Regions from separate parts of the Clostridium perfringens genome, predicted to be linked through region 1. Evidence: riboswitches for the same ligand, from Rfam matches in the RefSeq annotation. Region 1 holds a riboswitch; the other holds the start of a gene.

Region 1 (18,038 bases):
TGACGGAGTTGCCAGAGTTTACGGGTTAGAAGAATGTATGGAAGGTGAACTTCTTGAATTCCCTAATCAAGTTTTCGGTATGGCTCTTAACTTAGAGCAGGATAACGTTGGTTGCGTTCTTTTAGGATCTGAAGAAGGTATAAAAGAAGGAGACATCGTTAAAAGAACTGGAAAAATAGTTGAAGTACCAGTAGGAGAGGACTTAATAGGTAGAGTTGTTAATTCATTAGGTCAACCTATAGACGGAAAAGGTCCTATTAAAAATGATGGATACAGAGCTATAGAAGTACCAGCACCAGGTATCTTAGAAAGAAGTTCTGTTAATGAGCCTCTACAAACAGGTATCAAAGCAATTGACTCAATGATACCAATAGGTAGAGGACAAAGGGAGTTAATTATAGGAGATAGACAAACAGGTAAAACTGCTATAGCTATAGATACTATAATTAACCAAAAAGGTAAAGATGTTATATGTATATATGTTGCTATTGGACAAAAACAATCAACAGTAGCTAACATAGTTAACACTTTAACTGAAGAAGGAGCTATGGACTATTCAATAGTTGTAACTGCATCAGCATCAGAATCAGCTCCATTACAATACATTGCACCATATTCAGGATGTACAATGGGTGAATACTTCATGAATAAAGGTAAGCATGTATTAATAATATATGATGACTTAAGTAAGCACGCAGTTGCTTATAGAACAATGTCACTATTAATTAGAAGACCACCAGGAAGAGAAGCTTACCCAGGGGATGTATTCTACATCCATTCAAGATTACTTGAAAGAGCTGCTAAGTTATCAAAAGAAAATGGTGGAGGCTCATTAACAGCACTTCCAATAATAGAAACATTAGCAGGAGACGTAACAGCATATATCCCAACTAACGTTATATCAATAACAGATGGACAGATATTCTTAGAAACTGAGTTATTCAACGCAGGACAAAGACCAGCTGTTAACCCTGGTATATCAGTTTCAAGGGTTGGAGGTAACGCTCAAATAAAAGCAATGAAACAAGTTTCTGGTACATTAAGACTAGAACTTGCTCAATATAGAGAGTTAGCATCATTTGCTCAATTTGGTTCAGACCTTGATAAAGATACTCAAGCAAGACTTGAAAAAGGTAAGAGACTTATCGAGATCTTAAAACAAGATCAATATAAGCCAATGGCAGTTGAAAAACAAATTATGATAATATACGCTGCAGTTAACAATTTCTTACTAGATATCAAAGTTTCAGATATTAAGAGATTTGAAAAAGAATTCTTAGAATATATGGATACTCATCATAGAGAAATTGGTAAAGCTATATTAGATAAGAAAGTTTTAGACGATGAATTAAAATCTGCTTTAGAAAGTGCTATAGTAGAATTTAAAAAAATATTCTTAATGTAAAATAAGAGCATAGCTTTTTAATTAAAGCTATGCCCACATTTTTAAGAATGGAGGTGGAGCTTAAATGGCAGGTGCAGGACTTTTAGAAATTAAAAGAAGAATAAAAAGTATCAAAAACACAAGAAAAATAACAAAAGCTATGGGACTTGTTGCCACTTCTAAGTTAAGAAAAGCTAGACAAAAACTAACTGAAAACAATCAATATTTTAGTAGTCTAGATGAAATTGCTAGAGAATTAATCGGATCATTAAATAGCAATAATAATCCTTTACTTAAACCCAATGATAATCCTAAAAAGTTAATAATATTATTAGCATCAGATTCAGGATTATGTGGTGGATTTAATGGTAATACTGCGGCTTTTGTAAGAGATAACTATGAAAATAATCTTGAAAACATAGAAGCAGTAGTAGTAGGAAAAAAAGGTATCCATTATGTTAAGAAAAACAAGATTTCTACTTTAGCAGAATATGTTGATTTAGGAGATACACCAAACGTTGGTGATGCATCAACTATAGTGAATAAAGCTGTTAAAGAATTTACTGATGGAAATTTTGGAGAAGTAAGTTTAGTTTATACTAAATTCTTTTCACCTGTTAAGCAAGAGGTTGTTGAAGAAAAATTATTACCACTAGACTTAACTGGAGAAAAAGGTAAAGTTTCTTTCTTAATCGAACCTGATGAGGATGAAATAATAGATTCATTAGTTTCATCATACTTAAAAGGTAAATTCATGAATGCTATGTTTAATTCAAAAGCTAGTGAACAAAGTGCTAGAATGCAGGCAATGGACGGAGCAACTAAAAATGCCGATGATTTATTAAACTCATTAGATGCTAAGTACAATAGAATAAGACAAAGTATCATAACACAAGAGATATCAGAAATCGTTGGTGGAGCAGAAGCACAAAAATAAGGAGGTACTCAAAATGTCTAATAATATAGGTAAAGTAGTTCAGGTTATTGGACCAGTTGTAGATATAAAATTTGCAAATGATGAACTTCCTAATATATTTAATGCAATACACATAAAAATGGACGATGGAAAAATCTTAGTTTGTGAGGTAGAGCAACACGTAGGAGACGATATAGTTAGAACTATAGCTATGGAAGCTACTGAAGGACTAAGAAGAGGTGTAGAAGCTGTTGATACAGGAGCACCTATATCAGTACCAGTTGGTGAATGCGTATTAGGAAGAATATTTAACGTATTAGGTAAACCACTAGATAGTGGAGCTGAAGTTAATAACGAAGAAAAATATCCAATTCATAGACCAGCTCCATCATTTGAAGAACAATCAGTTGTTCCTCAAATGTTTGAGACAGGAATAAAGGTTATCGACCTTTTAGCACCTTACCAAAGAGGGGGAAAAATCGGTCTATTTGGAGGTGCAGGTGTTGGTAAAACAGTTCTTATCCAAGAGCTTATAAACAACATAGCTAAAGAGCACGGTGGACTTTCTGTATTCACAGGAGTTGGAGAAAGATCAAGAGAAGGTAATGACCTTTACTATGAAATGATGGAATCAGGAGTTATAAAAAATACAGCATTAGTATTTGGACAAATGAACGAACCACCTGGAGCAAGAATGAGAGTTGCTTTAACAGGACTTACTATGGCTGAGTACTTCAGAGACCAAGGTCAAGACGTGTTATTATTCATAGATAACATATTCAGATTCTCACAAGCTGGATCAGAGGTTTCAGCTTTATTAGGAAGAATACCATCAGCTGTTGGTTACCAACCAACTCTTGCTACAGAGATGGGAGCTCTTCAAGAGAGAATCACATCAACTACCCATGGATCAATTACATCAGTTCAAGCGGTATACGTACCAGCCGATGACTTAACTGACCCAGCTCCAGCTACAACATTCAACCACCTTGATGCTAAAACAGTTTTATCAAGAAGTATAGCTGAAATAGGTATTTACCCAGCTGTTGATCCTCTAGATTCTTCATCAAGAATATTAGACCCAAGAGTTGTTGGAGAAGAACACTATGAAGTTGCTTCAAAAGTTAAGCATATATTAGAAAGATATAAAGAACTTCAAGATATCATAGCTATCCTTGGTGTTGATGAGCTTGCAGATGAAGATAAATTAATAGTTGCTAGAGCAAGAAGAATACAAAAATTCTTATCACAACCATTCACAGTAGCAGAGCAATTTACTGGAATGCAAGGTAGATATGTTCCAATAAAAGAAACTATAAGAGGTTTCAAAGAAATATTAGAAGGTAAACATGACAATGTTCCTGAATCAGCTTTCTTATTTGCTGGAACAATAGAAGAAGTACTAGAAAAAGCTAGAGCAATGGCCCAATAAAAGGGGTGAATAAAAATGAATAAATTTAAGTTAATTGTTACAACACCAGAAAGAGTTCTTATTTCAGGTGAAGTTTCAAGAGTCTTATGTAAAAATGCTGTTGGTGAGTTTGAAATATTAGCTGGTCACCAACCTTATTTAACAGCAACTGTTCCTACTGTTACAAGAATAGATGATGAGAATGGTGAAAGTAAATACTTATTTACTTCAACAGGATTAATGAAGGTTCAAAATAATGAAGTTACTTTTTGTGTAAATTCAGCAGAATGGCCTGAAGAAATCGATGAGGCAAGAGCTATGAATGCTAAGCAAAGAGCAGAGGAAAGATTAAAAAATAAGACTGATGAACTAGATGAAAAGAGAGCTAAGTTAGCCTTAGCAAGAGCTATGTCTAGATTAAAGTTAAAAGAAATGTAATTTATATAAAGCATACAGGAAACTGTATGCTTTTTTTATTATGATTATTCTTCTTAATAAATATTTTTATGTAATTAATAGAACTTTTTCAGATTATTATAATATATTGATAATATAACAGGAAGTAAATGTATAAAAATACTACTCTTGACAATAATTAGATTGGAGGGGTGGTATATTAATGAATAATAATATTTTTATAGCAGCATTATTTTGTTTCTCGCTTATTTTTAGTCCAAGCACTATGAACTTAGATAACAAAGTTTATTCTAAGGTGGAAGAGGAAATTTGTAATATAGAAGAGTATGGTATGAAAATAGAATATATTACAGATGAAAATATAAAAGATGAGTTTAACAATATTAGTGATTATATTAAAATTGAAGATTTTGATAGTATAGTAGAAAAAGAAAATGAGATATATTTAAATACTTCAAAAGAGCAATTTAATTTAGATATTAATCTAATAGAAGAAAATTCAAAAAGTAGAGTTCAAATAGTAATTGTTTCTAAAAATAGAATTGATTTTAATGATATTAAGGAATATTTTCAAGTTATTCATAATAAAAACATGAAAAATATAAAATATTATACTTATATAAAAGGGAATATTAGAGAGAATAATAATATAGATGAAATTGAAGAAAAACTTATAAAATCGATTGGTAAGAGTAAGGTAAAGAAAAACAAAAGAATAAATCTAGAGAAAGGCACTACAGGAATAATTAATCTTAAGAGTGATTACCAGTTTAATTACTCCATTATGACATATGAGGAAGATAGGAAGTTGATTTTAGGAACTCCTATTATATTCACAACATATTAAAATAATTTTAATGGAGGATAATATGGATAAAATAGTAGTAAAAGGTGGAAAGAAATTAAAAGGAGAAGTAAATATAAATACAGCTAAGAATTCAGTTTTACCAATAATCGCAGGAAGTATATTAGCTACTGATGGTGTACTAATAAATGAATTACCAATGTTACAAGATGTTTTTACAATTTGTAATGTTATGGAGCAATTAGGATATGATTTGAAAATAGATAAGAAAGAAAATAAATTAATTGTACCACCATTAAATAAAGATCCTTTAATTCCAAGTGAGGATTTAGTTAAAAAAATGAGAGCTTCATTTTTAATAATGGGGCCAATGATAGCTAAATATGGGGAGTTTAAATTAGCTAGGCCAGGTGGATGTAATATAGGTTCTAGGCCTATAGAATTACATTTGAAAGGGCTTAGAGCATTAGGTGCTGAAGATAGTAATTGTGGCAATGGATTTGTATGTATAAAGGCAAAAAAATTAACAGGAAGTAAAATATATTTAGACTTTCCATCAGTTGGAGCAACAGAGAATATAATGATGGCAGCAACTATGGCTAAAGGGACTACGGTAATTGAAAATGCAGCTCAGGAGCCAGAAATAACTGATTTAATTAATTTTTTAAATTCTATGGGAGCTAAAATTTATATTGAAAAACCAGGTAAAATAATAATAGAAGGTGTTGATTCATTAACTTCAACTGAGTACACTCCTATATATGATAGAATAGAAGCTGGAACATTTATGGTTGCAGCAGCAATAACAGGATCAGAAATAAAAATAAATGGAGTAAATAAAGATCATTGTTCAGCTATAATATCTAAGTTAAAAGAAGCTGGAACAGAGTTTTTTGATATCCATAATGATGAAAATAGTATAATAGTAAAGGGTAATGAAGAAATAAAGCCAATTAATATAAAAACAATGCCTTATCCAGGATATCCTACTGATATGCAATCACAAATGATGAGTTTATTGAGCATAGCAAAAGGAAGCAGTATCATAACTGAAAGTGTTTTTGAGAATAGATTTATGAATGTAGATGAATTAAGACGTATGGGTGCAAACATACAAGTAGAAGGAAGAACGGCTTTAATTGAAGGAGTAGATAACCTCACTGGATGTGAAGTTAAGGCAACTGATTTAAGGGCAGGAGCTGCTTTGATTTTAGCTGGACTTGTAACAAAGGGAGAGACAATAGTTACTGATATATATCATATAGATAGAGGTTATGTTGAAATAGAAAATAAGTTCAGGGCCTTAGGTGCTGACATAAGTAGAATATAAGTCAACAGCAGTGCTGTTGACTTTTTTTACTTTAAATAATTTTATTATAAGTTCGAGTTTTAGAAAACTTAGCATATACATAAACTGTATTAATAAGTTTTAGGAGGATTTATGATAAATAGAAAAATTTTAGAATCAGTAATTTTTATTGTAACAATTATAGTGAGTATAGTTTTTATACCAATACTTTTTGGTTTTTTATCTAGTTCAAGTATGGCTGAAAGTAATAATAAAGTAGAGAAAGTTAAAAATAAAAAGTTAGTTGATGTAGTTAACTTAAAGGAAGTTGAAGTTTACATATCTAAAGAAAATAAAGTGGAAAAAGTACCATTAGAGGAATATGTCTTATCTGTAGTTTCAAGTGAAATGCCAGCTACTTTTCATGAAGAGGCATTGAAAGCTCAGTCTATTTTAGCAAGGACATTTGTTATAAATAAATTAATTACTGGATGTAACAATATAAAGGAAGGAAATATATGTGATACTACTCATTGTCAAGCATATTTAAATATTAATGAAAAGAAAAAAGCTTGGGGTAAAGATGGGGATGAATATTTAAAAAAATTAAAAAAAGTTGTTAAAGAAACAGAGGGGAAAGTTCTATCATATAATGATCAGTTAGTAAAATATCCTCAATATTTTTCTACAAGTTCAGGAAATACAGAGGATGCAGTTGCTGTATTTTCAGAAGATGTACCTTACTTAAAGTCAGTTGAAAGTCCAGGGGAAGAAATATCACCTAAATATGAGAGTGAAATCAGTATTTCTATAAGTGATTTTAAGAGTAAAATTAAAAAATCTATTCCTAATAGTGATTTAGGAAATAATATAACTGAAGAAGTTAAAATATTAAATAGGAACACAGGAGGAACTGTAAATGACATAAAAATAGGGGAAGCTACCATTAAGGGGAAGGAATTTAGAAAAATATTTGGACTAAATTCTGCCAATTTTACATTGGAAGTTTTAGATGACAACATAAAAATAAAATGTTTAGGATATGGACATGGTGTTGGCATGAGTCAATGGGGAGCTAATGTAATGGCAAAGGAAGGCAGTAAATATGATGAAATATTAGAACATTATTTTAAAGGAAGTAAAATTGAAGAAAGTAATAAAATTTTAATAGAGTAATAAGAAGAACAAGCAAATAAATTTTGCTTGTTCTTTTTTTATAAAAAAGATTTATATAGGTGTATTAATTTAGGATAAATGGACAGAATTAGAAACGGAGGTGTTGAAAATGAATAAAAAAGACCAATTTAAGAGATTTATTAAAAAGGATGGATTTTATGTAGTTTTATTTGTTTGCCTATGTTTAGTAGCAACAGTTGGAGTAGTGGTAGCAAATAAAAGCACAAATAACACAGTAGAAGAAAATATAGCAGAAAACACTATAGAAAATACAGAGGATAATAGCACTACAACTGGTAATACTTTTGATGATGCTGAACTAGTTGAAGGAAAAACAGATATAGCAAATGATTCAGAAGAGATTGCATCTAATGAAGCTAATGGTGAAGAAGTAAAACCTGAAGCAAATAATGCTGATAAGTCAGTTGCAACTTCAAGCCAAAGTCAAAGCTTTACATCACCAATTAAGGGTGGAGTTATAACAAGATTATATAACTTAGAACCTAGATTAAATGAATCAGGTCAAAGTGCATCTGTTTATAAAGGAATAGATATAGAAGCTGCTGAGGGAACTGAAGTTTTAGCAATTGGTGATGGTAAAGTTGTAGAGGCTGGAAAAGGAAACTCAAAAGAAGGTTGCTTTGTTAAAATAGAGCATCAAAACGGTATTGTTGGTTTTTATGGAAACTTAGATCCAGAGATTAAAGTTAAAGAAGGGGATAATGTTAAAAAAGGAGATTCTATAGGTAAGATTGGAAAAACTATTCAAAATAGTCCAAGTGATAGAGTTTCTGAAAATTATTTAATGTTCCATATGGAAAATTCTAAGGAGCCAGTAGATCCACAAAAATACTTAAAAGATATTCCTGTAAAAGAATAATTTAATACATAATCAGCTGCTTATAAAAAAAGCAGCTGATTAAAAATTTAAGAATATTTTTAAGGAGGTAAGGTTCTTGAAAGATTATATTGAGGAGAGAGTTTTAGAAGTGGCTCAGTACATTATTTATTCAAGGGCTACTATAAGAAAAACAGCTAAAGTTTTTGGTGTAAGCAAGAGTACTATACATAAAGATATGACTGAAAGATTGCCTAAGATAAATCCTGATATAGCTGAAGAAGCAAAAAGTATATTAGATTTAAATAAAGCTGAAAGACATATTAGAGGTGGAAAGGCAACTAAGTTAAAATATAAAGTTGTTGAATGATGAAAATATTCCTTATATAATAAAAGTTAGTATTTATGTATATTTTTATAGAAATTAATAATTATTATTATATATTAGGGAGTTGTAAACATGTGGTTTTGGAGAAAAGGTACAGATATGGGTATAGACCTTGGAACAGCAACTGTTCTTGTCTATATGAAAGATAAAGGTATAGTCTTAAAAGAGCCCTCAGTAGTAGCCATAGACAAAAATAAGAACAAAGTTCTAGCAGTAGGAGAAGCTGCAAGACAGATGATAGGAAGAACACCAGGTAATATAGTAGCATTAAGACCTATGAGAAATGGTGTTATATCAGATTACGAGATGACAGAAGCTATGTTAAAGTATTTTATCAAGAAGGGTGTTGGAAATAGAAGAATATCTGCCCCTAAAGTAATGATATGTATACCTTGCCAAGCGACTGGGATTGAGAAAAGAGCAGTTATAGATGCTGCAAAGAATTCAGGAGCTAAAAACGTATATCTTATAGAAGAACCCTTAGCTGCTGCAATAGGAGCAGGATTAGATATATCAAAGGCTAGTGGACATATGGTTGTAGATATAGGTGGAGGAACTGCAGATATAGCTATAATATCCTTAGGCGGAATTGTTATAAGGGAGTCTGTAAAAGTAGCTGGAGATAGATTTGATGAAGCTATAATTAAATTTGTTAGAAGTAAATATAAACTTATGATTGGTGAGAGAACAGCAGAGGAATTAAAAATAAATGTTGCCACAGCTGTTGAAGGCAATAGAAAAGAAAGTATGGAAGTAAAGGGAAGAAATCTAGTTACAGGTTTACCAGGAATAATAACAGTAGATAGTGAAGAACTTAGAATTGCTTTAAAAGATGATGTTAGCATAATTGGTGAAGCTGTACATTCTGTTCTTGAAAAAACACCACCTGAGTTAGCAGCTGATATAATAGAAGAAGGAATTCTTATGACTGGTGGAGGCGCTTTATTAAATGGCTTAGATAAGTTTATTGAACAAAGGACAGGCGTTAAGGTTAGAGTTGCTGATGATGCTGTAAAATGCGTAGCTGAAGGAACAGGTAAAGTATTGAAAACATTTGAAAAATTAAATTTAGGCATGGATGATTTAGAAGTGAAATTAATTGATGAGTAAAATTAACTATATATCTCTTAATATTAAGAGATATATAGTTAATTTTTTTTGTTTTTTAAATAATAGGAGTGAATTAAAGAATCTACAATAACTTTAGACATATCTAATATAAAGCTTAACCTAATTGGTCTACTTGTAAATAGGTCTATATTTTCGGAGGAATCAACTATAGCTATTATAGACATATCTCCAACACTTCTTAAGGATTTACCAACGCCCTTTCCAGGGTGAATAGGTTCATTTCTAGCATGAATTTCACCAATAGAGTTAGAATCTCCTAGGCAAGCATCTATGGCTAGTATTTTATAACCAGGATAAGTTTTTAATATTTCAGTTATTTTTTTATCAAGATTAAGAGCATGTATAGGAGAATCAAGTGTACCAAATACTTTTAAAGGAAAGAATTTTTCTCTTAGTAGGGTACCAACTAATGGACCTAAGCAATCACCTATACATTTATCAGTTCCTATACATACTATAATGGTTTTTTCATCTATATGATTTTTTAAAAAATTTGAAATCTCGTAATATGCCAAATAATTTTTGTAGTAAGTTTTTATTTTATTCAAGGCTTCACCTCCTCATTAATTATATGAAGGAAGTGTTAGAAATATTAAATGGAAGTATAAAAAAGATTTTAGGTGGTAATTATTAAAATGGAGGTGAATATACTTATGAATAAAGGGCTTTTAAGTTTTTTAGTACTATTTTTTACTACATTAATAATGGGAGCAATGACGTATTTTGTTAACTTAAATTATGAAGAAGCTAAATTAAAAGCAGAGAGTGTAAAAAATCAAAAGAATGAAATTTTAAATATTAATGAAGAGGAAAATGGACAAAAGGCTATAGAAAACAATAAAAAAGAGTTAAAAGAAGATAGAGAGAAAGAAAATATAAGTGAGAATAACAATAAGCAAAGTAATGATTTAGATAAATCTCAATTAAAAGAAGAAAAAGAAATAGAAATAGAAATAGAAGGTAAGTCTAAAGAAAATGCTATAAATATCAAAAAAAATGAAAAGTCTAAAGAAAAGGTAGCTGAGGAGAAATCATCAAAAGAAAGCAAAGAAGTATTTAAAGTAGATAAATATTCAATTCCTAAAAAGATAAATAAAGCAGATAAGTTTAAATTAATGTCTATTGCTAAGAATTTATCTTTAACTGATTACGGAGTTTTATTAGAGCATATTAAGAGAAATGATGAGTTAGATGCTGCTATTGATATATTTAAAATACTTAAGGATAAATTAGAAGAGAAAGAATATAAAGAAATGAAAGATATATTAAGTCCATACATAAATATTGAGTTGATTGAAGAGAAAATATAAATGAAAAAAAGAAGTAAAATAAAGAAATTGAGAGAAATTTAAAAATAGATTAACATAATGTTTGAAAATAGCCTAAAATTGAGTTTGAAATAAAAAGCATAACAATATATACTAAGTCTTGTCGATTGGCGATGAGCCAAAACGACAGAGAAAAATAATAAATGTGCTGGTGTGGCTCAATTGGCAGAGCAGCTGACTTGTAATCAGCAGGTTATCGGTTCAAGTCCGATCATCAGCTCCATAAGTGGTGGAATTCCCGAGTGGCCAAAGGGGGCAGACTGTAAATCTGTTGTCGGACGACTTCGAAGGTTCGAATCCTTCTTCCACCACCAATAAGGTCGCATAGCTCAGCTGGGAGAGCACCTGCCTTACAAGCAGGGGGTCACAGGTTCGATCCCTGTTGCGACCACCATTAAAACATAATAAATGCGCTGGTGTGGCTCAATTGGCAGAGCAGCTGACTTGTAATCAGCAGGTTATCGGTTCAAGTCCGATCATCAGCTCCACAAGTGGTGGAATTCCCGAGTGGCCAAAGGGGGCAGACTGTAAATCTGTTGTCGGACGACTTCGAAGGTTCGAATCCTTCTTCCACCACCATTTATAAAAAACAAAATATTGATATGCTGGTGTGGCTCAATTGGCAGAGCAGCTGACTTGTAATCAGCAGGTTATCGGTTCAAGTCCGATCATCAGCTCCATATGTGGTGGAATTCCCGAGTGGCCAAAGGGGGCAGACTGTAAATCTGTTGTCGGACGACTTCGAAGGTTCGAATCCTTCTTCCACCACCAGAAAGAGACACTATTAATTAAGTGTCTCTTTATTAAAATAATATCTTAATAAAATAGAATAATTAGTATTTATATACTCTTATCCAGAGAGGTGGAGGGAAAAAGGCCCTATGAAACCCGGCAACCAGTGAGAAATCACTACGGTGCCAATTCCGGTAAAGAAATTCTTTACAAGATGAGAGAAGATAAATTTAGTGTATAACTAAAATCTCTTCTTAAATCTTTAAAGGTTTGAGAAGAGATTTTTTTATTAACAAAAATATTTTAAAGGCGCGCATTAAAATAAAGTTTGTTAATTAAGCTTTAAAGATATTATTTTGAATCGTGGGAAGATAAATTAAGTTATTTGTTTAAATAAACAGGGTTGGAATAAATAAAAATGAAAGGGGTGAATTAGCTATCTTATTATGATAGTAAGATAGCCTTAGCCATGAGAAGATTATTTACATCAGAATCAGTTACTGAAGGGCATCCAGATAAAATATGCGACCAAATTTCAGATGCAGTTTTAGATGCTATATTTGCAAAAGATCCAAACGCAAGAGTTGCTTGTGAAACAGCTGTTACTACAGGATTAGTAATGGTAATGGGAGAAATAACAACTAATTGTTATGTTGATATCCCTAAAATAGCTAGAGAAACTATAAAGAACATAGGATATGATAGAGCTAAATACGGTTTCGACTGTGAAACTTGTTCAGTTATGACTACAATAGATGAGCAATCATCAGATATCGCTATGGGTGTTGATGAAGCTTTAGAATCAAGAGCTGGAGAAAAAATTGACATAGATGCAGTTGGAGCAGGAGACCAAGGAATGATGTTTGGTTTTGCTACTAATGAAACTGAAGAATTTATGCCAGCACCAATAGCTATGGCTCATAGATTATCAAGAAGATTAACAGAAGTAAGAAAGAACGGAACTTTACCTTACTTAAGACCAGACGGAAAAACACAAGTTACTGTTGAATATGAAAATGACAAACCAGTTAGAATAGATGCAATAGTAATTTCAACACAACATGGTCCAGAAGTATCTCAAGAACAAATACAAGCTGATTTAATGGAACATGTTATAAAAGCTGTTATACCAGCAGAGTTATTAGATGAAAATACTAAGTATTATATAAATCCAACAGGAAGATTCGTTATCGGTGGACCTCAAGGAGATGCTGGATTAACAGGAAGAAAGATCATAGTTGATACTTACGGTGGATATGGAAGACACGGCGGTGGTGCTTTCTCAGGAAAAGACCCAACTAAAGTTGATAGATCAGCTGCATACGCTGCTAGATGGGTAGCTAAAAACTTAGTTGCTGCAGGAATCGCAGATAAATTAGAAGTTCAAGTTGCTTATGCTATAGGAGTTGCTAAACCAGTATCAATTATAGTAGATACTTTTGGAACTGGAAAAATATCAGACGAAGAAATAGTTAATATAATAAATAAAGTGTTTGATTTAAGACCAGGAGCTATAATAAGAGATTTAGATTTAAGAAGACCTATATATAGACAAACTGCTGCTTATGGACACTTTGGAAGAACAGATTTAGATCTTCCATGGGAAAACTTAAACAAAGTTGAAGAAATAAAGAAATATCTTTAATATATAGAAAAGCTTAGGATTTTATATCCTAAGCTTTTTATTTTTCTATAAATTTATTATTTTAAGATGAACTAGTAATTTTAAAATTAAGATAAAATAAAAAAGCACTTTGAAAAATCAAAGTACTTTTTTTATATTAAGCTTTATGAACTAATTTTCCATTAACTATTACATATTTTATATCTATATTATCATCAAAAAGAATTAAGTCAGCATCATAGCCTTCTTTAATTAATCCTTTTTTATCATCAACTTTACAGTGTTTAGCTCCATTATAAGTAGCCATTTTTATAACTTCATTAAGTGGATAATTAGTGTTTTTAAATATATTTTTAACTGCCACATCTAAAGTTAAAATTGATCCTGCTAAAGAACCACTTAATAATCTTGCAGCTCCATTTTTAACTTCAACATCTTGTCCTCCTAATGAATACATTCCATCAGGCATACAGCAAGCCATCATAGCATCAGTTATTAATAAAACCTTATCTGTTCCTTTTTGTTTATAGGCAACTCTTAAACTTGGATATGCTATGTGAATACCATCTGAGATTGTTTCAGTAGTTATTTCACTATCAAAAACAGCACCTACAACTCCAGGTTCTCTATGAGTAAATGGAGTCATTGCATTGAATAAATGAGTGGCATGAGAGCATCCACACTTTATTCCTTCCATAGCTTCTTTATAAGTAGCTTTAGTATGTCCCATTGAAACAACTATACCTTTTTCACTTAAGAATTTAGTAAGTTCTTTAGCGCCTTCTACTTCAGGAGCAAGAGTTATTGAAACAACATCATCTTCATGTTCTCCAACTAATTTATAGAAGTTTTCTTTTGTTGGAGGGATTAAGAAATCAGGATTTTGAGCACCTATTGCACTTGGGCTTATAAATGGTCCTTCTAAGTGAGCACCTAAAACATTAGCTCCATCTGTTCCTTCAGTTTTTGCTTTATGAATAGCTTCCATTGATTTGCATACGTCTTCAGCAGCTACAGTCATTGTTGTTGGTAAAAATGAAGTAGTACCATGTTTAACTATAACCTTTGATATTTCATTTATAGCTTCATAAGTACCATCCATAGTATCGTGACCACCAGCACCGTGTATATGAACATCTATAAATCCTGGAGATAGGAATAAGCCTTCTCCATCAATTACTTCACAATCACATTCTTCTTTAGGATTTATAGCCTTTATCTTTCCGTTTTCTATAAGTATATTTCCTTTTTCAATCTTATCTAAATATACTATATTACAGTTTTTTATTAACATACGAATCACCTTCCTCATAATAATCTTAAAATTTTAATTTGTGTAAGTCAACAAAATAAGCACTATGATTTAAATTTAATAATTGTGATATAATTAATAGTAATAACAATTCAAGAGAAACCTTTTAGGAGGTAATATGGAAGCATTAAATGGAATAGTTGAGAGTATAGTATTTAAAAGCTCAGATACAGGGTATACAGTTATAAAATTTAGAGAAAATAATATTATTCATACAGCAGTGGGAGTTTTACCACATGTAAAAGAAGGTCAAAATTTAAAAATTACAGGAAGTTGGGTTAACCATTCCCAGTTTGGAAAACAATTTAAGGTAGAAGAATGTGAAGAGATATTACCTACTTCAAAGGATGGAATAGAAAAATATTTATCTTCTGGGATAATACAGGGGATAGGACCTGTTACGGCAAAAAAAATTGTAAATAAATTTGGAGAAGATACTCTTAATATTTTAGATAATAATATTGAGAGATTAAAAGAAATAGAAGGAATAGGTAAAAAGAAGTTAGAAACCATAATTGAGTCTTATAGAGAGCAAAGAGAATTAAAAAATATAACTATATTTTTGCAAACCCATGGATTAAGTGTAAATCAATGTTTGAAGATTTATAAAAAATATGGGGCTAGTTCAGTTGATACAGTTAAAAATAATCCATATATACTTTGTGATGAAATTTCAGGAATAGGATTTAAGACTTCTGATAAGATTGCTAGAAGTTTAGGAATAGAAATTGATTCACCTTTTAGAATTCAAAGTGGTATAAGATATGTAATAAATGAATTTTGTGCTAATGGGCATACTTTTATGCCAAAGGATGAACTTATAAAGGAAGCAAGTAATGTATTAACTGTAAGTGGAGATATAATAGAAGAAAATATTAAAAATGCAGCTTTAGATAGAAAAATAAAGTTAGAGAAAGTTAATGATAAAGAAGGTGTTTTCACAATACCTAATTATTATTGTGAGCTTGGAATAACTAATAGGATTTTAACTTTAGCTATAAGCAATTTCCAGGATATAAGTGTAGATGTAGATCACTTAATACTTCAATTTGAAAAGAAAAATAATATAACTTTTGCAGAATCACAGAAAGACGCTATAATAAGTGCTTTTCAAAATGGAATAGAGATAATAACAGGGGGACCAGGAACAGGAAAGACCACTATAATAAAGTGTATAATTGAAATTTTTGAAACTTGTGGATTAAAGGTTCTTTTGGGAGCACCTACTGGAAGAGCGGCTAAAAGAATGAGTGAGTCTACAGGAAAAGAGGCTACCACAATACATAGAATGCTTGATATGGGAGTCTTTGAAAAAGAAGAAAGTGTTTTTGTAACCAATGCAGAGGAACATTCCTTAGAGGCTGATGTGGTTATAATAGATGAGGCATCAATGATTGATATAACTTTAATGAATGCTTTACTTAAATCTATTAAGGTAGGTACTAGGCTTATAATAGTAGGAGATGTTGATCAGCTTCCATCAGTAGGAGCTGGAAATGTATTAAATGATTTTATAGAGAGTGGATTTACAAAGGTTGTACGTCTAAAGGAAATATTTAGACAAGGAAAAGAGAGTATGATTGTAGTAAATGCACATAAAATAAATAAAGGTGAGATGCCTAAATTAAATGAAAAAGGTACTGATTTCTTTTTCATAAGAAATGATATTCAAGAGGGAATATTAAATACTATTATAGATTTAATAAATACTAGGTTGCCTAAGTTTAACTCAAATTGGGATAAATTAAAAAGTATACAGGTTTTAGTTCCTATGAAAAAGGGTGTATTAGGAGTTACCAATTTAAATGAAAGAATTCAAAATGTCTTAAACCCAAAGGCTCCATATAAAAAAGAAAAAGAATTTAGAAGTATGGTATTTAGAGAGGGAGATAAGGTTATGCAGATAAAGAATAACTACTCTCTAAAATGGACCAGAATAGCTGGAAAAGGTGAGCATGAAGGCTTGGGTGTATTTAATGGAGATATGGGATTTATAGAAAATATAGATTTAGAAGGGAAAAAACTATCTATAATCTTTGATGATGAAAGAAGAGTTATTTATGATTTTATGTATTTAGATGAGTTAGATTTAGCTTATGCAATTACAATACATAAAAGTCAAGGAAGTGAATTTCCAGTAGTAATAATACCTGCATATATGGGTGCACCATTACTTATGAATAGAAATTTATTGTATACGGGAATAACTAGGGCAAAAGAAATGGTTGTAGTAGTTGGAATACCTAAAGCATTAAAATATATGGTTGATAATACAAGGAGTATGGAACGTTATTCCTCTTTAAATTGGAGAATAAAAGAAGTAATATCTAATGAGGTTTTTGAACAAGATTAAATTAGGGGGATTTAGAAGTGAGCTTATATGGCAATAATTTAAGGGTTGAGAATAGATATAGTCATATATTAAAGAAATGGTATGTAAAAAGCAATGATAGGTTTATAAATTTAATATGTGAGCCTTATCAAAAGTTGAACTTTATTGAAAGTTTAATTAGTGATTGTTTAATAAATAATGAAAAAGTTTTGTATGTAGGTAAGAGTAGAAAAGTTTGTAAGAATGAGCAATTAAATTCTATGAATTTTGATTTTGTAAATTTTAATAATATTTTTAATATAAAAAAGAATTTTGATTTAATAATATATGATGATGTAAGTTTATATTCAAATAAGAGTAGTATTGAATGCAATGAGGATTTAATGTACTTAAAACGCCTATCTAAGAAAATAGTAATATGTTCAGTAGATAAGGTATTTAATAATATAAAGCACATAGAAATATTAAATAATCAAAGAAAAACACATTTCTTAGAGCCAAGACTAATAACAACTAGAGTTAATTTAGAAACTTCAATGCCTTATACCTTATATGATTATATTGAATGGTTTATAAGAGAAAAGAGAATCTTGGTTGTATATGTTCCAAATAAATTTAACTTAAATAAAATTTATGAATATTATACTGAGGATTTAAATTTAGAAAATAAGGTTAAAATAGTAAAAGAAGATAAAAAGAATTCCTTTTTAAATATAGTAAATGAAAGTAGATTTAAAAAAGAAGGGATTATTTTTATAACAGATTCATTACATGAATATTTTGATTCTATTCCAGAGTGCGATATGGTGATTTATTCTTTTGAAAAAGATATTGTTGATTACAAAAAAATAATATTTGCCTGTGGAGCTTTATGCAAAGATAAATGCACTGGAAGAGAAGTAATATTATTAAGTAATGAAGAGGGAGATAACATAGAAACTGCTAGGAGGTTAGCA
Region 2 (14,591 bases), 170 kb from region 1:
GTTAGTAGAAGGAAGAGCAAATCATAGGGGACATTTAGAAATAGCTAAGAAAATTTTTAAGGATTTAAGAATATATGATCATAATAGTTTAATATGTGGTTTTACCATAGAAAAATTTTAGTATATTAATTAATAAAAATAAAGCTGCATCAAAATTGAAGTAGCTTTGATACAGCTTTCTATATACAACTTATTGCTTTTTGCAATATGAAATCTTCTATATATTCTTCTGAATAAACTTTTCTTCCCATGAGATTAAATATTAAATCATCACTAGAGTATCCTTCTTTATAAAGTTTTAGGTTCTTAGTTAATTTTTTTAAAGAACCAGGGGTAAGACCTAACATAATTTTTATGTCATTACCAGTGTAAAAACTTTTTATAAAGAGTTCTCTTAGGTTGTTTTGCATTTCAAGTTTATAATTTAAATCTATAACTTTGTCTCTATGGGGGCCTATTTTAGACCTGTGATGTTTTTTACACAAATACTTGTAATTAAGTTTAAAATCTAAACCGCCTTCTGACCTATGAACTATGTGATGAACATCTGCATAATCACCACAAATTTCACAATAATAAGACATATAATCCTCCTTAACATTTTAATACCCATTTATAGTAATAAAATAGCATAAAAAAACAGTTTAATCAATATAACGGAGCTTTTCAGATAAAGATTAAGGTATACAAAGGAATTTAGTATTTTTTACACTTTGCTGTTAAAAAAAGTTAGCAATATAATTAAAATATAAAGGATATGAGGGGGTTTTGAGATGCATAACTTATTTCATAGAAGATCAAAGATAGAAGAAAATCCCGAGAAATTTTGGAGGGAATTAATAACAAAAAATGAAACCCTAAAAGGAAGAATGTTTAAGGATGAACCTATAACTGAAGATACGAAATACCTACATTATGTAATATTCAATAGAAAAGTTGGATTTCAAAATGTTTGGGTTATGGTACCTAACTTTAACAGATTAATAGAATTTATAGAGTATGTATTTATGCCAGAAGCATACTATAAGTGGGTTGAAGGGAAAAAGAAATTAATAACTCATATACCTTCAATTGATGTAGAAAAAATAATTTCTATGATAAATAGAAAATCAACAGAAGAAGAAAAAGAAAAAATGAAAAATGACATTGTAGCATTAAGAAAATTAAAAGGGTTAAGTGCTGATAATGGAATGAGGAAAATAAAAATATTCTGTAGTAGATTTAATAATAACTGGCTTGGAAATGATGATGAGTTTTTATACTTAAAAGCTTTTGGCAGTGCTGAAGAGCTAGGAAAGTTTGTAGTAGAAACTAATCTTCAAACAGATAGTGAGGATTCATATGAAAAAACTATAGGAATGACTACAGAAGAATGGTTTAAAGTTTGTGAAAATGCTCATAAGAATAAAGAAGATGAGGAAAAATTTAAAAAAGTTTTATTTAAACACTTAGAAGATATTGTATAAAATTAAATTTTCTTGATATTTTAAAATTGAAATCGCTTAGTATTAATAAAAATATAAAATAAATTGAAAAAAATGTTGACATTTTTTAAATAACTATGTATAATAATTTTTGTTGATTCAAGTTTGTATCTTTAGCTCAGCTGGATAGAGCAACGGCCTTCTAAGCCGTGGGTCAGGGGTTCGAATCCCTTAAGGTACACCATACTGGGATATCGCCAAGCGGTAAGGCAACGGACTTTGACTCCGTCATTCGCAGGTTCGAATCCTGCTATCCCAGCCAGTTTTTTAACTTGGTTTAAAAACTTGACAGCATATTAACAGTATGTTAATATATAAACATACTAAGCGGGTGTAGTTCAATGGTAGAACACCAGCCTTCCAAGCTGGATACCCGGGTTCGATTCCCGGTACCCGCTCCATTTTTTAAAGTTTTACTGTAAAATTATTTTAAAAAATACAATATGCACCATTAGCTCAGTTGGTAGAGCACCTGACTCTTAATCAGGGAGTCCAGGGTTCGAATCCCTGATGGTGCACCAAGCATCGTTTTATAAGCGATGCTTTTTTTATTTTACATAAAAGTATGGGTACATTTGATATAAAAAAATTAAATTAATATAATACTAGTTAATAAGAATTTTATTTAAAAGCAGATTTTTAAGGGGAGATAGAAATGAAACCTATGAATAAGATTGCTGCTATTCATGATATTTCATGCTATGGGAGGGCAGCATTAGCAACAATAATACCTATATTATCTTCAATGGGAAATCAAGTATGTCCACTTCCAACAGCAGTATTGTCAACACATACAGATGGATTTGGAAAACCAGCAATTAGAGATTTAAGTGATTTTATATATGAAACCAAAGATCATTGGAAAAGACTTAACTTAAATTTTCAATGCATATATAGTGGATATTTAGCTGATCCTAATCAAGTTAAATTTGTTGAAAGATTTATAGAAGATTTTAAGGAAGAGAATACTTTAGTAGTTATAGATCCTGTTATGGCTGATAATGGTAAGCTTTATGATGGTATGAGTGAAAAAATGATTGAAGAAATGAGAACTTTAATAAAAAGTGCAGATATAATCACTCCAAATATTACAGAAGCTTCTTTTCTTTTAGGAAAAGAATATAAAGAATCTCTAAATGAAGATGAGATAAAAGAATATTTAGTAGGTCTAGGGAATTTAGGACCTAAAATAAGTATAATAACAAGTGTAACAAGTTCAAGAGGAAATGAATATATTGATACTGTACTCTATGATAGAGAAGAAAAAATGTTTTACACCTATTCTCATAAAAGAATAAATGCTTTTTATTGTGGAACAGGTGATGCTTTTGCCTCATTGCTAATAGGATGGATATTAAGAGGGGAAAGTATTGAAAAAGCATTGGAGAAGTCATGTAATTTTATTGCAGAAGCTATAGAATATAGCGAAAAGTTTGATTATCCTCCAAATGAAGGAATATTACTTGAAAGTTTGTTATATAAATTAATAAGTAAATAAATTATTAAAGTCAAAAAAATAAATTGACAAAGTAATTTTAGAATGATACTATTAAAAAAACAAAATTTAATAAATCTTATCAAGAGAGGTGGAGGGACTGGCCCTGTGAAACCCAGCAACCGGTAATTCTTTGCGGTTAAAACAATGCTAATTTTAAAATGAGAAAAATCAGTAGTAATTTCCCATGCAAAGATTTATAGCGGTGCTAAATCCTGCGGTAGAAACTGAGAGATAAGAAAGAGAGTCTGTAAGAATAATAACTTCTATCCTAGGATAGGAGTTTTTTTATTTTGTAGGATAAAGGATAGATTTATTAAATAGATTAGGAGGAGAGAAAATGAAAAAAGGAAAGTTTTCAGCATTATTACCATTAATAATTTTTGTATCGATTTATTTGGGAACTTCATTAGTAATGAAAGATTTCTACTCTGTATCTGTTTTAGTTCCAGGAATAATTGCAGTTTTATTTGGAATATTTACAAATAGAAAAAGAGGACTTGAAAAGAACATAGAGATATTTTGTAAGGGGGCTGGTAATAGCAATATAATTTTAATGTGCTTAATCTTTATATTAGCTGGTGCCTTTGCAGAGGTTGCTAAAAATATGGGGGCTGTAGAATCTACAGTAAATTTAGGGCTAACAATATTACCTAAAAATATATTAGTAGCAGGAATATTTATAATATCATCATTTATAGCTATATCTTTAGGAACGTCAATGGGAACAATAGCTGCTATAGTTCCAATAGCAATGGGAATTTCAGATAAGACTAATATCGCATTACCACTTATAGTTGGGGCAGTAGTAGGTGGAGCTATGTTTGGGGACAATCTATCAATGATTTCTGATACAACAATAGCAGCAACAAAAACTCAAGGATGTGAAATGAAGGATAAGTTTAAAATAAACTTTAAGGTTATATTACCAGCTGCTATCTTAGTAATTGTAATATATACATTCTTAGGAAGTGGGGCTAATACATCAGTAGGCCAATACGATTATAATTTTATTAAGATTATTCCTTACTTAGGTATTTTAATAGCTGCATTAATGGGGGCTAATGTAATTGCTATATTATCAGGTGGGATAGTATTAGCTGGAGCAATTGGATTCTTTACAGGATCTTTAGATTTAAAGACTTTCTTTACTTCAATATCAACTGGTATAGGGGGAATGAGTGAACTTATATTAATTTCAATAATAATTGGGGGAATTGTTGAAATAATAAAAGAAAATGGTGGTATAGACTATGTATTAAACTTAGTTACTAAGAGAATCAATGGCAAAAAAGGGGCTGAATTTGGTATTGGATTATTAGTAAGCTTAGTTGATGCATGTACTGCAAATAATACTATTGCTATAGTTACAGTTGGACCTTTAGCAAAGGATATTTCAGATGAATATAACTTAGATTCAAAAAGAATTGCAGGAATATTAGATATGTTCTCTTGTGCAGTTCAGGGAATAATTCCATATGGAGCACAATTAATGTCAGCGGCGGCTTTAACTGGATTAAGTTCATTTGAAATAATGAAATTTTTATTCTATCCATATTTAATGGGTATAAGTGCAATAGCATTCATAGCATTTTTCCAAAAGAAAGAAAGTGCTGAAAAAAGTGGGGAGTTAAATGCTATAGCAGTTGAATAAAATATTAAAAAGCAATAAGCGTTAAAAAGGGGATTTATATAAAAGGGGTTTAATAAATTTTAGTATAAAGTAAAAAAAGATAGGCTATAGAAAATAAAACTTACAAACAATATGAAGAGGATATTTAATAATTCTCAAGATATGTTTGTAAGTTTTATTAATTGGGCCTATTTTTTTATTTTACTAAAAGACAAATACTTTGAGATGAGATTCCTTCTCCAGAACCAGTAAAACCAAGTCCTTCCTCAGTAGTTGCTTTAACATTTATTTGATCTAAGTCTATATTTAATGCTTTAGCTATATTTTCTCTCATAGTAGGTATATGAGGAGCCATTTTTGGTCTTTGAGCTATTATAGTTGCATCTATATTTGATATTTTATAGTTATTTTTATTTAAAAGTTCACCTACAAATTCTAGAAGTTTTATGCTATCAGCACCTTTGTATTTAGGGTCTGTATCTGGAAAATGCTTTCCTATATCTCCTAAAGCCGCTGCTCCTAATAGTGAATCCATTATTGCGTGTAATAATACATCAGCATCTGAATGGCCTAAAAGTCCTTTTTCATAAGGAATTTTTACTCCACCTAATATTAAATCTCTATTTTCAACTAATTTATGAACATCATATCCCATTCCTATTCTCATTTTTATCACCTCTTAGATTTATTTTTTCAATGAAAATTTATTTTTATGGTTTAATTATATATAATTCTGTTATGTTATCAAAGCATCAATAGCTATTAAAGAAAATTAAACTTAATTGTAACAAAAATATAGCTTTATAAGATTAAAATCTTTATATGTTTTAATTATGTAAAAGATGTATTTATAATATAAAATTTTATATAGATATCATGGGGGCTATGGTATAATAAATTGAGATTTAATTAAAGAGAATAGCTTATAATAATTGATTAGAAATAATTTTAGTCTGTAGTAATATTATTAGAAGCTTTATGTAAAAGGGATTTAAATAGAAAGGGTGAATTGAGAAGTGTGGGGAAAAATTAGAAATGTATTAGGTATTCTTTTAATAGTGGCAGGAGTATCACTTATTGGAGTAACTATTTGGATGAAATATGATACTTATAGACAGCAGCAAGCTGTTTTAGATAGTTTTAGAAATTTACAGTTTGATGTTCCAGAGGGTGAAAAGAAAGATGCTGATGTGTTAGAAGAAGAAAATACTAAGGAAAATACTAAAGAAAATAGCGATGAAAAGAATAAAGCTGATAAGGTTGAAGTTGAAAAAGACAAAAAGCCAGAAAAAGCACAACTTGAAGAGGGAAAAGGAATAGGTATTTTAAATATTCCAAAGATAAACTTAGAAATAGGTATAATAGAAGGCGTTAGCTATGAAGATATAAAGTATGTAGTAGGTCATTTTCCTGGGTCACCAATGCCAGGGGAAAAAGGTAATTTCTCCATAGCAGGACATAGAATATCATATTTTGGACAAGCTTTTAAGGATATTGATAAGCTTGAAAAAGGGGATAAAGTCAAAGTTACTTACAATGGAAAAGAATATACTTATGAAATAACTGATATGTATGAGGTTACTCCAAATGAAACTGAGGCTTTAAATCCAACAAAAGATGCTACTATAACTATAGTTACATGTACAACTGACGCTAAAAATAGGGTTATAGTAAAAGGAAAGTTAGTGGAATAAGACTGGGTTTTTGCCTTAGTCTTATTTTTTATAAAATATACATAAAGGAGTGTCGCTTGAGTGAGTGAAGTAACTTTTAGAAAAGATAAATATATGTTTTCTACTAGAAATATAAAGAAAAATCTAGATAAAAACATATTGAAAAAAGAAATAAGTACTTTCATAAAAGAGCTTAGAAAATTTAAAGTTGATTTAAAAAGTCTTTCAAGTGAAGAATTTAATCTTGAGGAAAGAAATTTAATTCTTAATATAGCCTATTTTCTAGTAGATGAAGAAGTGTTATTAAGAAAGATAATAAATAGAAGAGAGTTAAAAACAAAGGTCATAGCTAAAAAAACAGGATTTAGTAATGAAAAGATTATAAGTTGGTCAAATTATTTAATAGCGTATTTAATTTTATTATATAATGCAGATTATACAAATTTAGCTATGTATTTAAATATAAATTTTAAGGACTTAGAAAACTTAGCTGTTATAAAGGGTACAAAAGGGGAAGAGGTTGTTCATAAAGGATTAGTTATGTTAGAAGGTAAAAAGAGTACCATAATATTAACTAAAGAAGGACAATTTATAAGAATAAAAACAAGATGTGAAAATAAAGTTGGAGAAGAATTATCAGGAAAAGAGAAGAAAACTTTAAGACATTACAAGACCTTAATAGTTAGCGTGGCTTTAATTGCATTTGTCCTTATAGGAAGTGTTACTTTTCTTTATAAACAACAGGAAACTACCATATTAATTCAAGGAACATCAAAGGTTAAAATTGGATTGAATAGGTTTGATAGAATAGTTTATAGTTATTCTCCAACAGAAAAGGGAACTATATTAATAACAGAACTAAAATTAGAAAACAAGAAATTTGAAGATGGTATGATCTCAATTTTAAAAGGTTTTGAAGAAGAGGATATGCTTCCTCCTAATAGAATTGTGGATGTTTATATAACTGGAAAAATGGTAGACACTGTAGATTTAAATAAGGTTACAGAATATGTTGAGAGTGTAAATAAGGATGATAATGCAAAGAATAATTTTAGAATAAAAATAAATAATTCAGGATATGAGAAGAAAAATTAATTAAGGAAAGGATTATTTATAGTGAGAAAAGCATCAAAAAATAACAATAGAAGAGATAAGAGTTTATCTAATAAAAAGTTTAAGAGTGAAGATAAAAATTTAAATAAAACTAATAAAAATAATAAACAAAAAGTAGCTAAAAAGGCTTCAGTAAAAAATACTATTATAGTATCAAATAAAAATGAAATAAGAGATAAAGTTAGATTAAATAAATATATAAGTGAAACAGGATTTTGCTCAAGGAGAGAGGCTGATAAGCTTATAGAACAAGGAAGAGTTAAGATAGATGGGCTAAAGGCTACAACTGGTATGAAGGTTTCTAAGGGGCAAAGTGTATCTATTGATGGAAAACCTCTAAAGGTTGAAAATGAACTAGTTTATATAGCTTTAAATAAGCCTGTTGGAATAACTTGTACTACTGAGAGCAAGATAAAAGGTAATATAGTTGACTTTATAAATCATGAAAAAAGAATTTTCCCAATAGGAAGACTAGATAAGGATTCTCAAGGATTAATATTTATGACTAATGATGGTGATATAGTTAATAAGATATTAAGAGCTGGGAATAATCATGAAAAAGAATATATTGTCACTGTAAATAAGTCTATAACTGATGAGTTTATAAAAGGAATGAGCAATGGAGTGCCTATACTAGGAACAGTTACTAAGAAATGCTTAGTTAAGAAAGAAAGCAAAAACTCATTTAGAATAATACTAACTCAAGGGTTAAATAGACAGATAAGAAGAATGTGTGAGTATTTTGGATATGAGGTCAAAAAATTAGAGAGAATAAGAATAATGAATGTTAGCCTAGGAAACCTAAAGATAGGATCTTGGAGATACTTAACTAAGAAAGAGTTAGCTGAAATAAACAGATTAACAGAAAACTCTTCAAAGACTGAAGAGGCCTCAATTTAATTGAATGTTAATTACTAGATATATATTCAGGCCTAACTTAATTTCGCAAAGAGTTTCTATTGTTTATTCCAGAATAATAGCTAAGGCTTTTAAACTCGCTATGCTCAAACAGTAAAAGCCTCTTAACGCTATTATTCTTACATAAACAATGAAACTCTAATAGCTCATTAAGATGGCCTTTCATCTATATCTAGTAATTAATACAGTTCAAAATAATTTAAATAGAATTTGTTTTTATAATTTACTTATACAAAGATAATGCTTTTTCGATAAAGGTCATTATCTTTTTTTCGTATAGAATTTTATTAACTTCTAAGGCTTCAGCATGTTTGGCACCTTCTACTAGGTAAAGTTCTTTATAGCCTTTAGTTTTAGCTTTGTATAAATCTACTGCCATATACCATGGTACAAAATAATCCTCTTTTCCATGTATAAACATCATTGGTAGTGATGTTGAAGCTACTATATCTATAGGAACTATTTTTTTCATAGAAAATTTAGCTTTAGTTTTCATAAAGAAGTTTGCAAATATAAGGCTTGGACGAAGAATTTTTCTAACAAGTCTATTTTTATATGCATGTGTTATTTGAAATCCTATAAGTTCGTGAAAGTTAGAGTAACCACAATCTTCAATTACAAATTTTATGGAATCATTTAGAGGAATAGTCTCCATAACTGTTCCAGCTCCCATTGATTCACCATGAAGACCTAAAATTATATCATTGCCAAATCTAGATTTTAAGTATTCTATCCACATGTTTACATCATATTTTTCGTAAAAACCATATGTGGAATATTTTCCTTCACTTTTTCCATGTCTTCTTTGATTCACTATAAGAACATTAAAGCCATTTCTATAAAATATATCAAAGTATTTTAAAGAACCAACATAACAAATAGAAACTCCATGGACTAATACTATAAATTTATTTGTAGGATTTTCATTCATTATAAGTGTTGAGGTTAGATTAAGACCATCAAAGGATTTTAAAGTAATATCTTCCTTAGAAGCAGAATTATATAAGGCTTCGTCAAAAAGATTATTTTCTACATATCTAGTATAACTTTTCTCTATATCGTGAAGTTCTCTAGTTACAGTAGATTTAAATATATATAGACCTGTTGCTAAAAAAAAGACAATAACTAAAATAGCAATAATTATCAATATAATAAGATAGGTCACTTATATCACTCCAATCAGCTTTTAATAGATTTTATTTATACATTATACATAATTATAACACTTAAGAGAAAAATAAAATTAGCCAAATATAAAGTGGAGGTTTATTTTATGAAATTTAAAAAAATTTTTTTATGCCTTATGTCATTACTTCTTATTTTTTCTACTGTAGTTTTAGGAGAAGAAATAAATAAAATAGAAGTTATAGAAAAATCTATAGAAGAAAATACTGACAAGTATGAAATTAAAGTTAAATATCCATCAATTCAAGGTGGAGAAAAAGAGGTTACAGATAAAATAAATAAAACTATAGAGGATTATACTTTAAATTGGATAAATGACATTAAGTTATTAGGAGAAGAGTACAGCAAAGAATATGAGAAGGCAGGAAAAGAAATGCCTAAAATGGAGGCATATAGTCTTTTTGAAGCATTTAATACAGATGAAGTAATTAGTTTACCTGTTTCATATTATCAATATACTGGTGGAGCTCATGGATTAACGACTAAAGTAAGTTATAATTATAATCTTAAAACAGGAAAAGAGCTTAGACTAAAAGATTTATTTAAAGAAGGATTTGACTATAAAAGTATAATTGATAAAAAGGTAAGAGAGGATATTGAAAAAGAGAAGGAGCTTTATTTTGATAATGGAGCTTTGTTTAAGGGAGTTAATGAAAATCAAGCCTATTATTTAAATAGAGATGGAATTATAGTGTATTTTCAGCAGTATGAAATAGCTCCATACTCTTCAGGTATTAGAGAATTTAAAATTCCTTATGGAGAATTAAAGGAAGGATTAATTTATAAATTAGGAAATTAATATTAAGAGCGTGTATCAAAGTATATTTATTATTAAATTTTGATACACGCTTTTTGTGATTAAATTTAAAAGAATATATTTTATTATTAAATAAAATAGGTCTATAATAAATTAAAAAAGGAATTGGAATAATGAGGGAGGGGAAATTCTATGGAAACCTTAAGAGAAAAAATAAATAAACAGAGAGAATATTTTAGTACAGGTGAAACTAAGGATATAAATTTTAGAATAGAAAAACTAAAGAAGTTAAGAGATGTTTTAAAAAGTGAGGAAGAGAAAGTCTTTGAAGCCTTAAAAAAAGACTTAATGAAATCTAGCTTTGAATCCTATGTTACAGAAGTGGCAATGGTATATGATGAAATAAATATGCACATTAAAAATATAAAAAAATGGAGCAAAAAAAGAAGAGTAAAAACTCCATTAGTACAATTCCCAGCAAAAAGTTTTATACAGTTAGAACCTTATGGAGTTGTTTTAATAATAGGTCCTTTTAATTATCCTTTTATGCTTACAATGGATCCTTTAATTGGAGCAATAGCAGCTGGGAACACAGCGGTTATAAAGCCTTCTGAATCAGCACCAGAGACATCTAAAATTCTTAAAGAAATATTAGAAAAAGTATTTGATGAAAAGTATGTTCTTCATATTAATCCAGAAAGAGGAAAAGAAGTTGTAGAAGAACTTTTAAAAGAAAAATTTGATTATATTTTCTTTACTGGAAGTGCTACTGTAGGAAAAATAGTAATGAAGGCAGCTTCTCAATATTTAACCCCTGTAACTTTAGAACTTGGAGGAAAAAGTCCTTGTATTATTGATAAGGATTGTAAGTTAGAATTAGCAGCTAGAAGAATAGTCTGGGGAAAATTATTGAATTCAGGACAAACCTGTGTTGCACCAGATTATTTATATGTTCATAAGGATATTGAAGAAGAATTTATAAAAAAATTAGAGGAAGAAATAAAAAATCAATTTGGAGATAATCCTTTAGAATCTGAAGATTATTCTAAAATGGTAAATGAAAGAGAATTTAATAGAGTACTTTCATATATAGATAAAGAAAAATTAGTTTTTGGAGGGAATTATAATAGAAAAACTTTTCAAATAGAACCAACTATATTAAAAAATGTAACTTGGAATGATCCTGTTATGGAAAGAGAAATTTTTGGGCCTATATTCCCAATTTTACCTTTTGAAGATTTAGATGAAGTAATAAGATTAGTAAATAGTAAGGATAAGCCTTTAGCCATATATTATTTTTCAGAGGATAAAAATAAAATTGAAAAAGTTCTTAATAGTACATCATCAGGAGGAGTAACAATAAATGATACCTTAGTTCATGTATCATCCTCATATCTACCTTTTGGTGGAGTTGGAAATAGTGGTATGGGAGAATATCATGGTAAGTATAGTTTTGACTTATTTTCCAATAAAAAGGGCGTTATGAATAGAAAAACATTCTTAGATTTAAAAATCAGGTATGCTCCTTTCCAAAATAAGTTAACAATTGTTAAAAAAATCATGAAATAAATAAAAAATGAATGAATATGAGTGGATTTGTATGGAAATGATTAAAAAAGTTATGTATAATATACTTAAAGATTGTATATGTTTTCAATGAGCGGATAAAAAGTATTTAAAATAAAGTGTTCAATTTATACTAAAAACATATAACTAAATTAGGAATACAATCTTTGAAAGTTACGTCTATGTACTAATGCCTGTTATTTATAGATGAACTTCTGACAAGCCAATAAGGGTATGATAAGCATATTTAAGATTAAGTTTTTAAGCTTTAAGGTTTGGGGGAGCCTTTTAGTACAATTACTATTGAAAATATGAGTAAATTTTATTTTAAACTTAAGAATAAGAAATTGTTCTTACATGAATTTTATAAGCTTCGACGGGGAAGAAGCTAGAATATCTTTCGACTTATGAATAGATATTAGGGTATTTATATTGAGAAATTATTTTTATTATTGAATTTTGAGAGAATTTATTAAGTATGGTCATTTAAAGGGGACGTTATGAGTTTAAATTAAAATTTATACAGTTATATTTATAATATTGGTTTGCGAAAAAAGGTCTAAGTTATACTTAGATCTTTTTTTCTTGAAATTAACCACTTTTTTTGGAATTAAGCCACATAAGAACCCTAGAAAAAAGTTTTTTTAAAATATACAATTAAGTAGAGAAAAAGTTTACAAAGGTATAGGGGGTTTTCACATGAAATATACTTTCCCAGAAAACTTTTGGTGGGGAGCTGCAACTTCAGGACCTCAGTCAGAAGGTAGGTTTAATAAAAAACATGATAATGTATTTGATCACTGGTTCGATATAAATCCAGAGTTATTTCACAATGGTATAGGACCAAATATAGCATCAAATTTTTATAATAGTTACAAAGAAGATTTAGCAATGCTAAAAGAAATTGGGTTAAATTCATTTAGAACTTCAATTCAATGGACAAGGTTAATTAAAGATTTTGAAACTGGTGAACCAGATGAAGATGGAGTGAGATTTTATAATGGTGTAATAGATGAATGTTTAGCAAATGGAATAGATATAATCATGAATTTACATCACTTTGATCTTCCTGTTGAATTATATGATAAATATGGTGGATGGGAATCAAAGCATGTTGTAGAATTATTTTCGAAATTTGCTAAGACTGCCTTTAGTTTATTTGGTGATAGGGTTAAGAAGTGGGCTACGTTTAATGAACCTATAGTTATTATTGAAGGACAGTTTTTATATAAATGGCATTATCCTTGTATAGTTGATGGAAAAAGAGGGCTTCAAGCTGCCTATAATATAGCATTAGCTTCTGCTAGAGCCATAGAAGAGTATAGAAAATTAGGACAAGATGGAGAAATAGGAATAATAGTTAACTTAACGCCAGCATATCCAAGAAGTGAGTCAAAAGAAGATTTAAGAGCTGCTGAAATTGCCAATGCTTTCTTCAATGAGTTATTCTTAGATCCAGCAACTAAAGGAGAATTTCCTAAGAACTTAGTTGAGGTTTTAGAAAAAGATGGAGTAATGTGGAATTCTACTAAGGAAGAATTACAGGTTATAAAAAATAATACTGTGGATTTCTTAGGGGTAAACTACTATCAACCAAGAAGAGTTAAAGCTAGAGAAGAGGAATATGGTGGAGAAACATGGGCTCCAGAAAAATATTTTGATAATTATGATATGCCAGGAAAGAGAATGAATCCTCATAGAGGATGGGAAATATATCCTAAGGCAATTTATGATATAGCTAAAAATGTGCAAGATAACTATGGCAACATAAAATGGTTCATTTCAGAGAATGGAATGGGTGTTGAAGGCGAAGAAAAATTCAAAAATGCTGAAGGTATAATTGAAGATGATTATAGAATTGAATTCATAATAGAGCATTTAGAATGGCTTCATAAGGCTATTGAAGAGGGTTCAAATTGTGTGGGATATCATTTATGGACTCCAATAGATTGTTGGTCATGGTTAAATTCATATAAAAATAGATATGGATTTATATCATTAGATTTAGAAACTCAAAAGAAAACTATTAAAAAATCAGGAAGATGGATAAAAGAAGTTTCTAAGAATAATGGTTTTTAAAACTTTGAATTTACTTAGCTTAGATGAGTTCTAAAATAAATTTTCTAAGTTAATATGACTACGCAAAAAGTTTTTTATTATAAAATTATAAATAAAATAAATTAATATGAATAAATGAGGAAAGGCTTTAGTTATGGTATTTTTACTTAAACTAAAGCCTTAAATTTTTTTAATACTCACATAATGGAATATTTTCACATAAAATACACTATAACAATTAACGGAGTTGAAGGCAACATGCTTTACTCATTAATTTTAGCAGGAGGAAAGGGTACTAGACTTTATCCACTTTCAAGAAGTTCAAACCCTAAACAATTTCTTAGCATACACAATAATGGGAAGAGTTTTTTAAGTAATACTGTGGATAGAATTAGACCTATAATCCATAAAGATAATATTTATGTAGTGACAAACCAGGAGTATGAAGACAAAATAAGAGATGAACTTAAAGACATAAGAGAGGAAAATATCTTTACTGAACCTGCTAATAAAGAAACTGCAACCTGTATAGGTCTTTCAGCAGCTAAGCTTTTAAAGAAAGATAAGGATGCAGTTATGATTGTATTGCCTTCAGACCATTATATAGAAGGAGATAAAAGTTATCTTCAAACTCTGGAACAAGCCGTAGAGATTGCGGATAAGAAGAGAGCTATTGTTACCATAGGAATAGAGCCAACTAGACCAGAGA

The links. A riboswitch is a leader RNA that binds a small molecule or an ion and turns the genes downstream of it on or off. The one in region 1 is predicted to bind S-adenosylmethionine.
Positions count from the first base shown of each region.
Region 2: it holds a riboswitch for S-adenosylmethionine, as region 1 does, so the genes downstream of both, I6G60_RS03540 (Na+/H+ antiporter NhaC family protein) here and metK (methionine adenosyltransferase) in region 1, are expected to answer to the same signal.

Region 1 covers NZ_CP065681.1:854,667-872,704, forward strand. Annotated here, with positions in the region: gene atpA (F0F1 ATP synthase subunit alpha) at 1-1,405, shown strand, start outside; gene atpG (ATP synthase F1 subunit gamma) at 1,470-2,321, shown strand; gene atpD (F0F1 ATP synthase subunit beta) at 2,335-3,732, shown strand; gene I6G60_RS04370 (F0F1 ATP synthase subunit epsilon) at 3,748-4,149, shown strand; gene I6G60_RS04375 (hypothetical protein) at 4,331-4,975, shown strand; gene murA (UDP-N-acetylglucosamine 1-carboxyvinyltransferase) at 4,998-6,263, shown strand; gene spoIID (stage II sporulation protein D) at 6,375-7,397, shown strand; gene I6G60_RS04390 (M23 family metallopeptidase) at 7,507-8,277, shown strand; gene spoIIID (sporulation transcriptional regulator SpoIIID) at 8,354-8,605, shown strand; gene mreB (rod shape-determining protein) at 8,696-9,733, shown strand; gene yyaC (spore protease YyaC) at 9,772-10,302, opposite strand; gene I6G60_RS04410 (hypothetical protein) at 10,390-11,064, shown strand; tRNA gene I6G60_RS04415 (tRNA-Thr) at 11,230-11,305, shown strand; tRNA gene I6G60_RS04420 (tRNA-Tyr) at 11,311-11,396, shown strand; tRNA gene I6G60_RS04425 (tRNA-Val) at 11,401-11,476, shown strand; tRNA gene I6G60_RS04430 (tRNA-Thr) at 11,495-11,570, shown strand; tRNA gene I6G60_RS04435 (tRNA-Tyr) at 11,576-11,661, shown strand; tRNA gene I6G60_RS04440 (tRNA-Thr) at 11,687-11,762, shown strand; tRNA gene I6G60_RS04445 (tRNA-Tyr) at 11,768-11,853, shown strand; SAM riboswitch class I at 11,930-12,035, shown strand; gene metK (methionine adenosyltransferase) at 12,284-13,459, shown strand; gene nagA (N-acetylglucosamine-6-phosphate deacetylase) at 13,596-14,732, opposite strand; gene recD2 (SF1B family DNA helicase RecD2) at 14,869-17,103, shown strand; gene I6G60_RS04465 (hypothetical protein) at 17,121-18,038, shown strand, end outside.
Region 2 covers NZ_CP065681.1:687,530-702,120, forward strand. Annotated here, with positions in the region: gene I6G60_RS03500 (SGNH/GDSL hydrolase family protein) at 1-121, shown strand, start outside; gene I6G60_RS03505 (HNH endonuclease signature motif containing protein) at 180-584, opposite strand; gene I6G60_RS03510 (hypothetical protein) at 774-1,466, shown strand; tRNA gene I6G60_RS03515 (tRNA-Arg) at 1,592-1,668, shown strand; tRNA gene I6G60_RS03520 (tRNA-Gln) at 1,672-1,746, shown strand; tRNA gene I6G60_RS03525 (tRNA-Gly) at 1,812-1,885, shown strand; tRNA gene I6G60_RS03530 (tRNA-Lys) at 1,930-2,005, shown strand; gene I6G60_RS03535 (pyridoxamine kinase) at 2,140-2,982, shown strand; SAM riboswitch class I at 3,056-3,220, shown strand; gene I6G60_RS03540 (Na+/H+ antiporter NhaC family protein) at 3,320-4,633, shown strand; gene ispF (2-C-methyl-D-erythritol 2,4-cyclodiphosphate synthase) at 4,809-5,279, opposite strand; gene I6G60_RS03550 (class D sortase) at 5,629-6,306, shown strand; gene I6G60_RS03555 (anti-sigma factor domain-containing protein) at 6,367-7,380, shown strand; gene rluF (23S rRNA pseudouridine(2604) synthase RluF) at 7,402-8,298, shown strand; gene I6G60_RS03565 (alpha/beta hydrolase) at 8,540-9,481, opposite strand; gene I6G60_RS03570 (DUF3298 and DUF4163 domain-containing protein) at 9,590-10,300, shown strand; gene I6G60_RS03575 (aldehyde dehydrogenase) at 10,451-11,827, shown strand; gene I6G60_RS03580 (glycoside hydrolase family 1 protein) at 12,524-13,903, shown strand; partial or broken gene I6G60_RS03585 (mannose-1-phosphate guanylyltransferase) at 14,141-14,591, shown strand, end outside.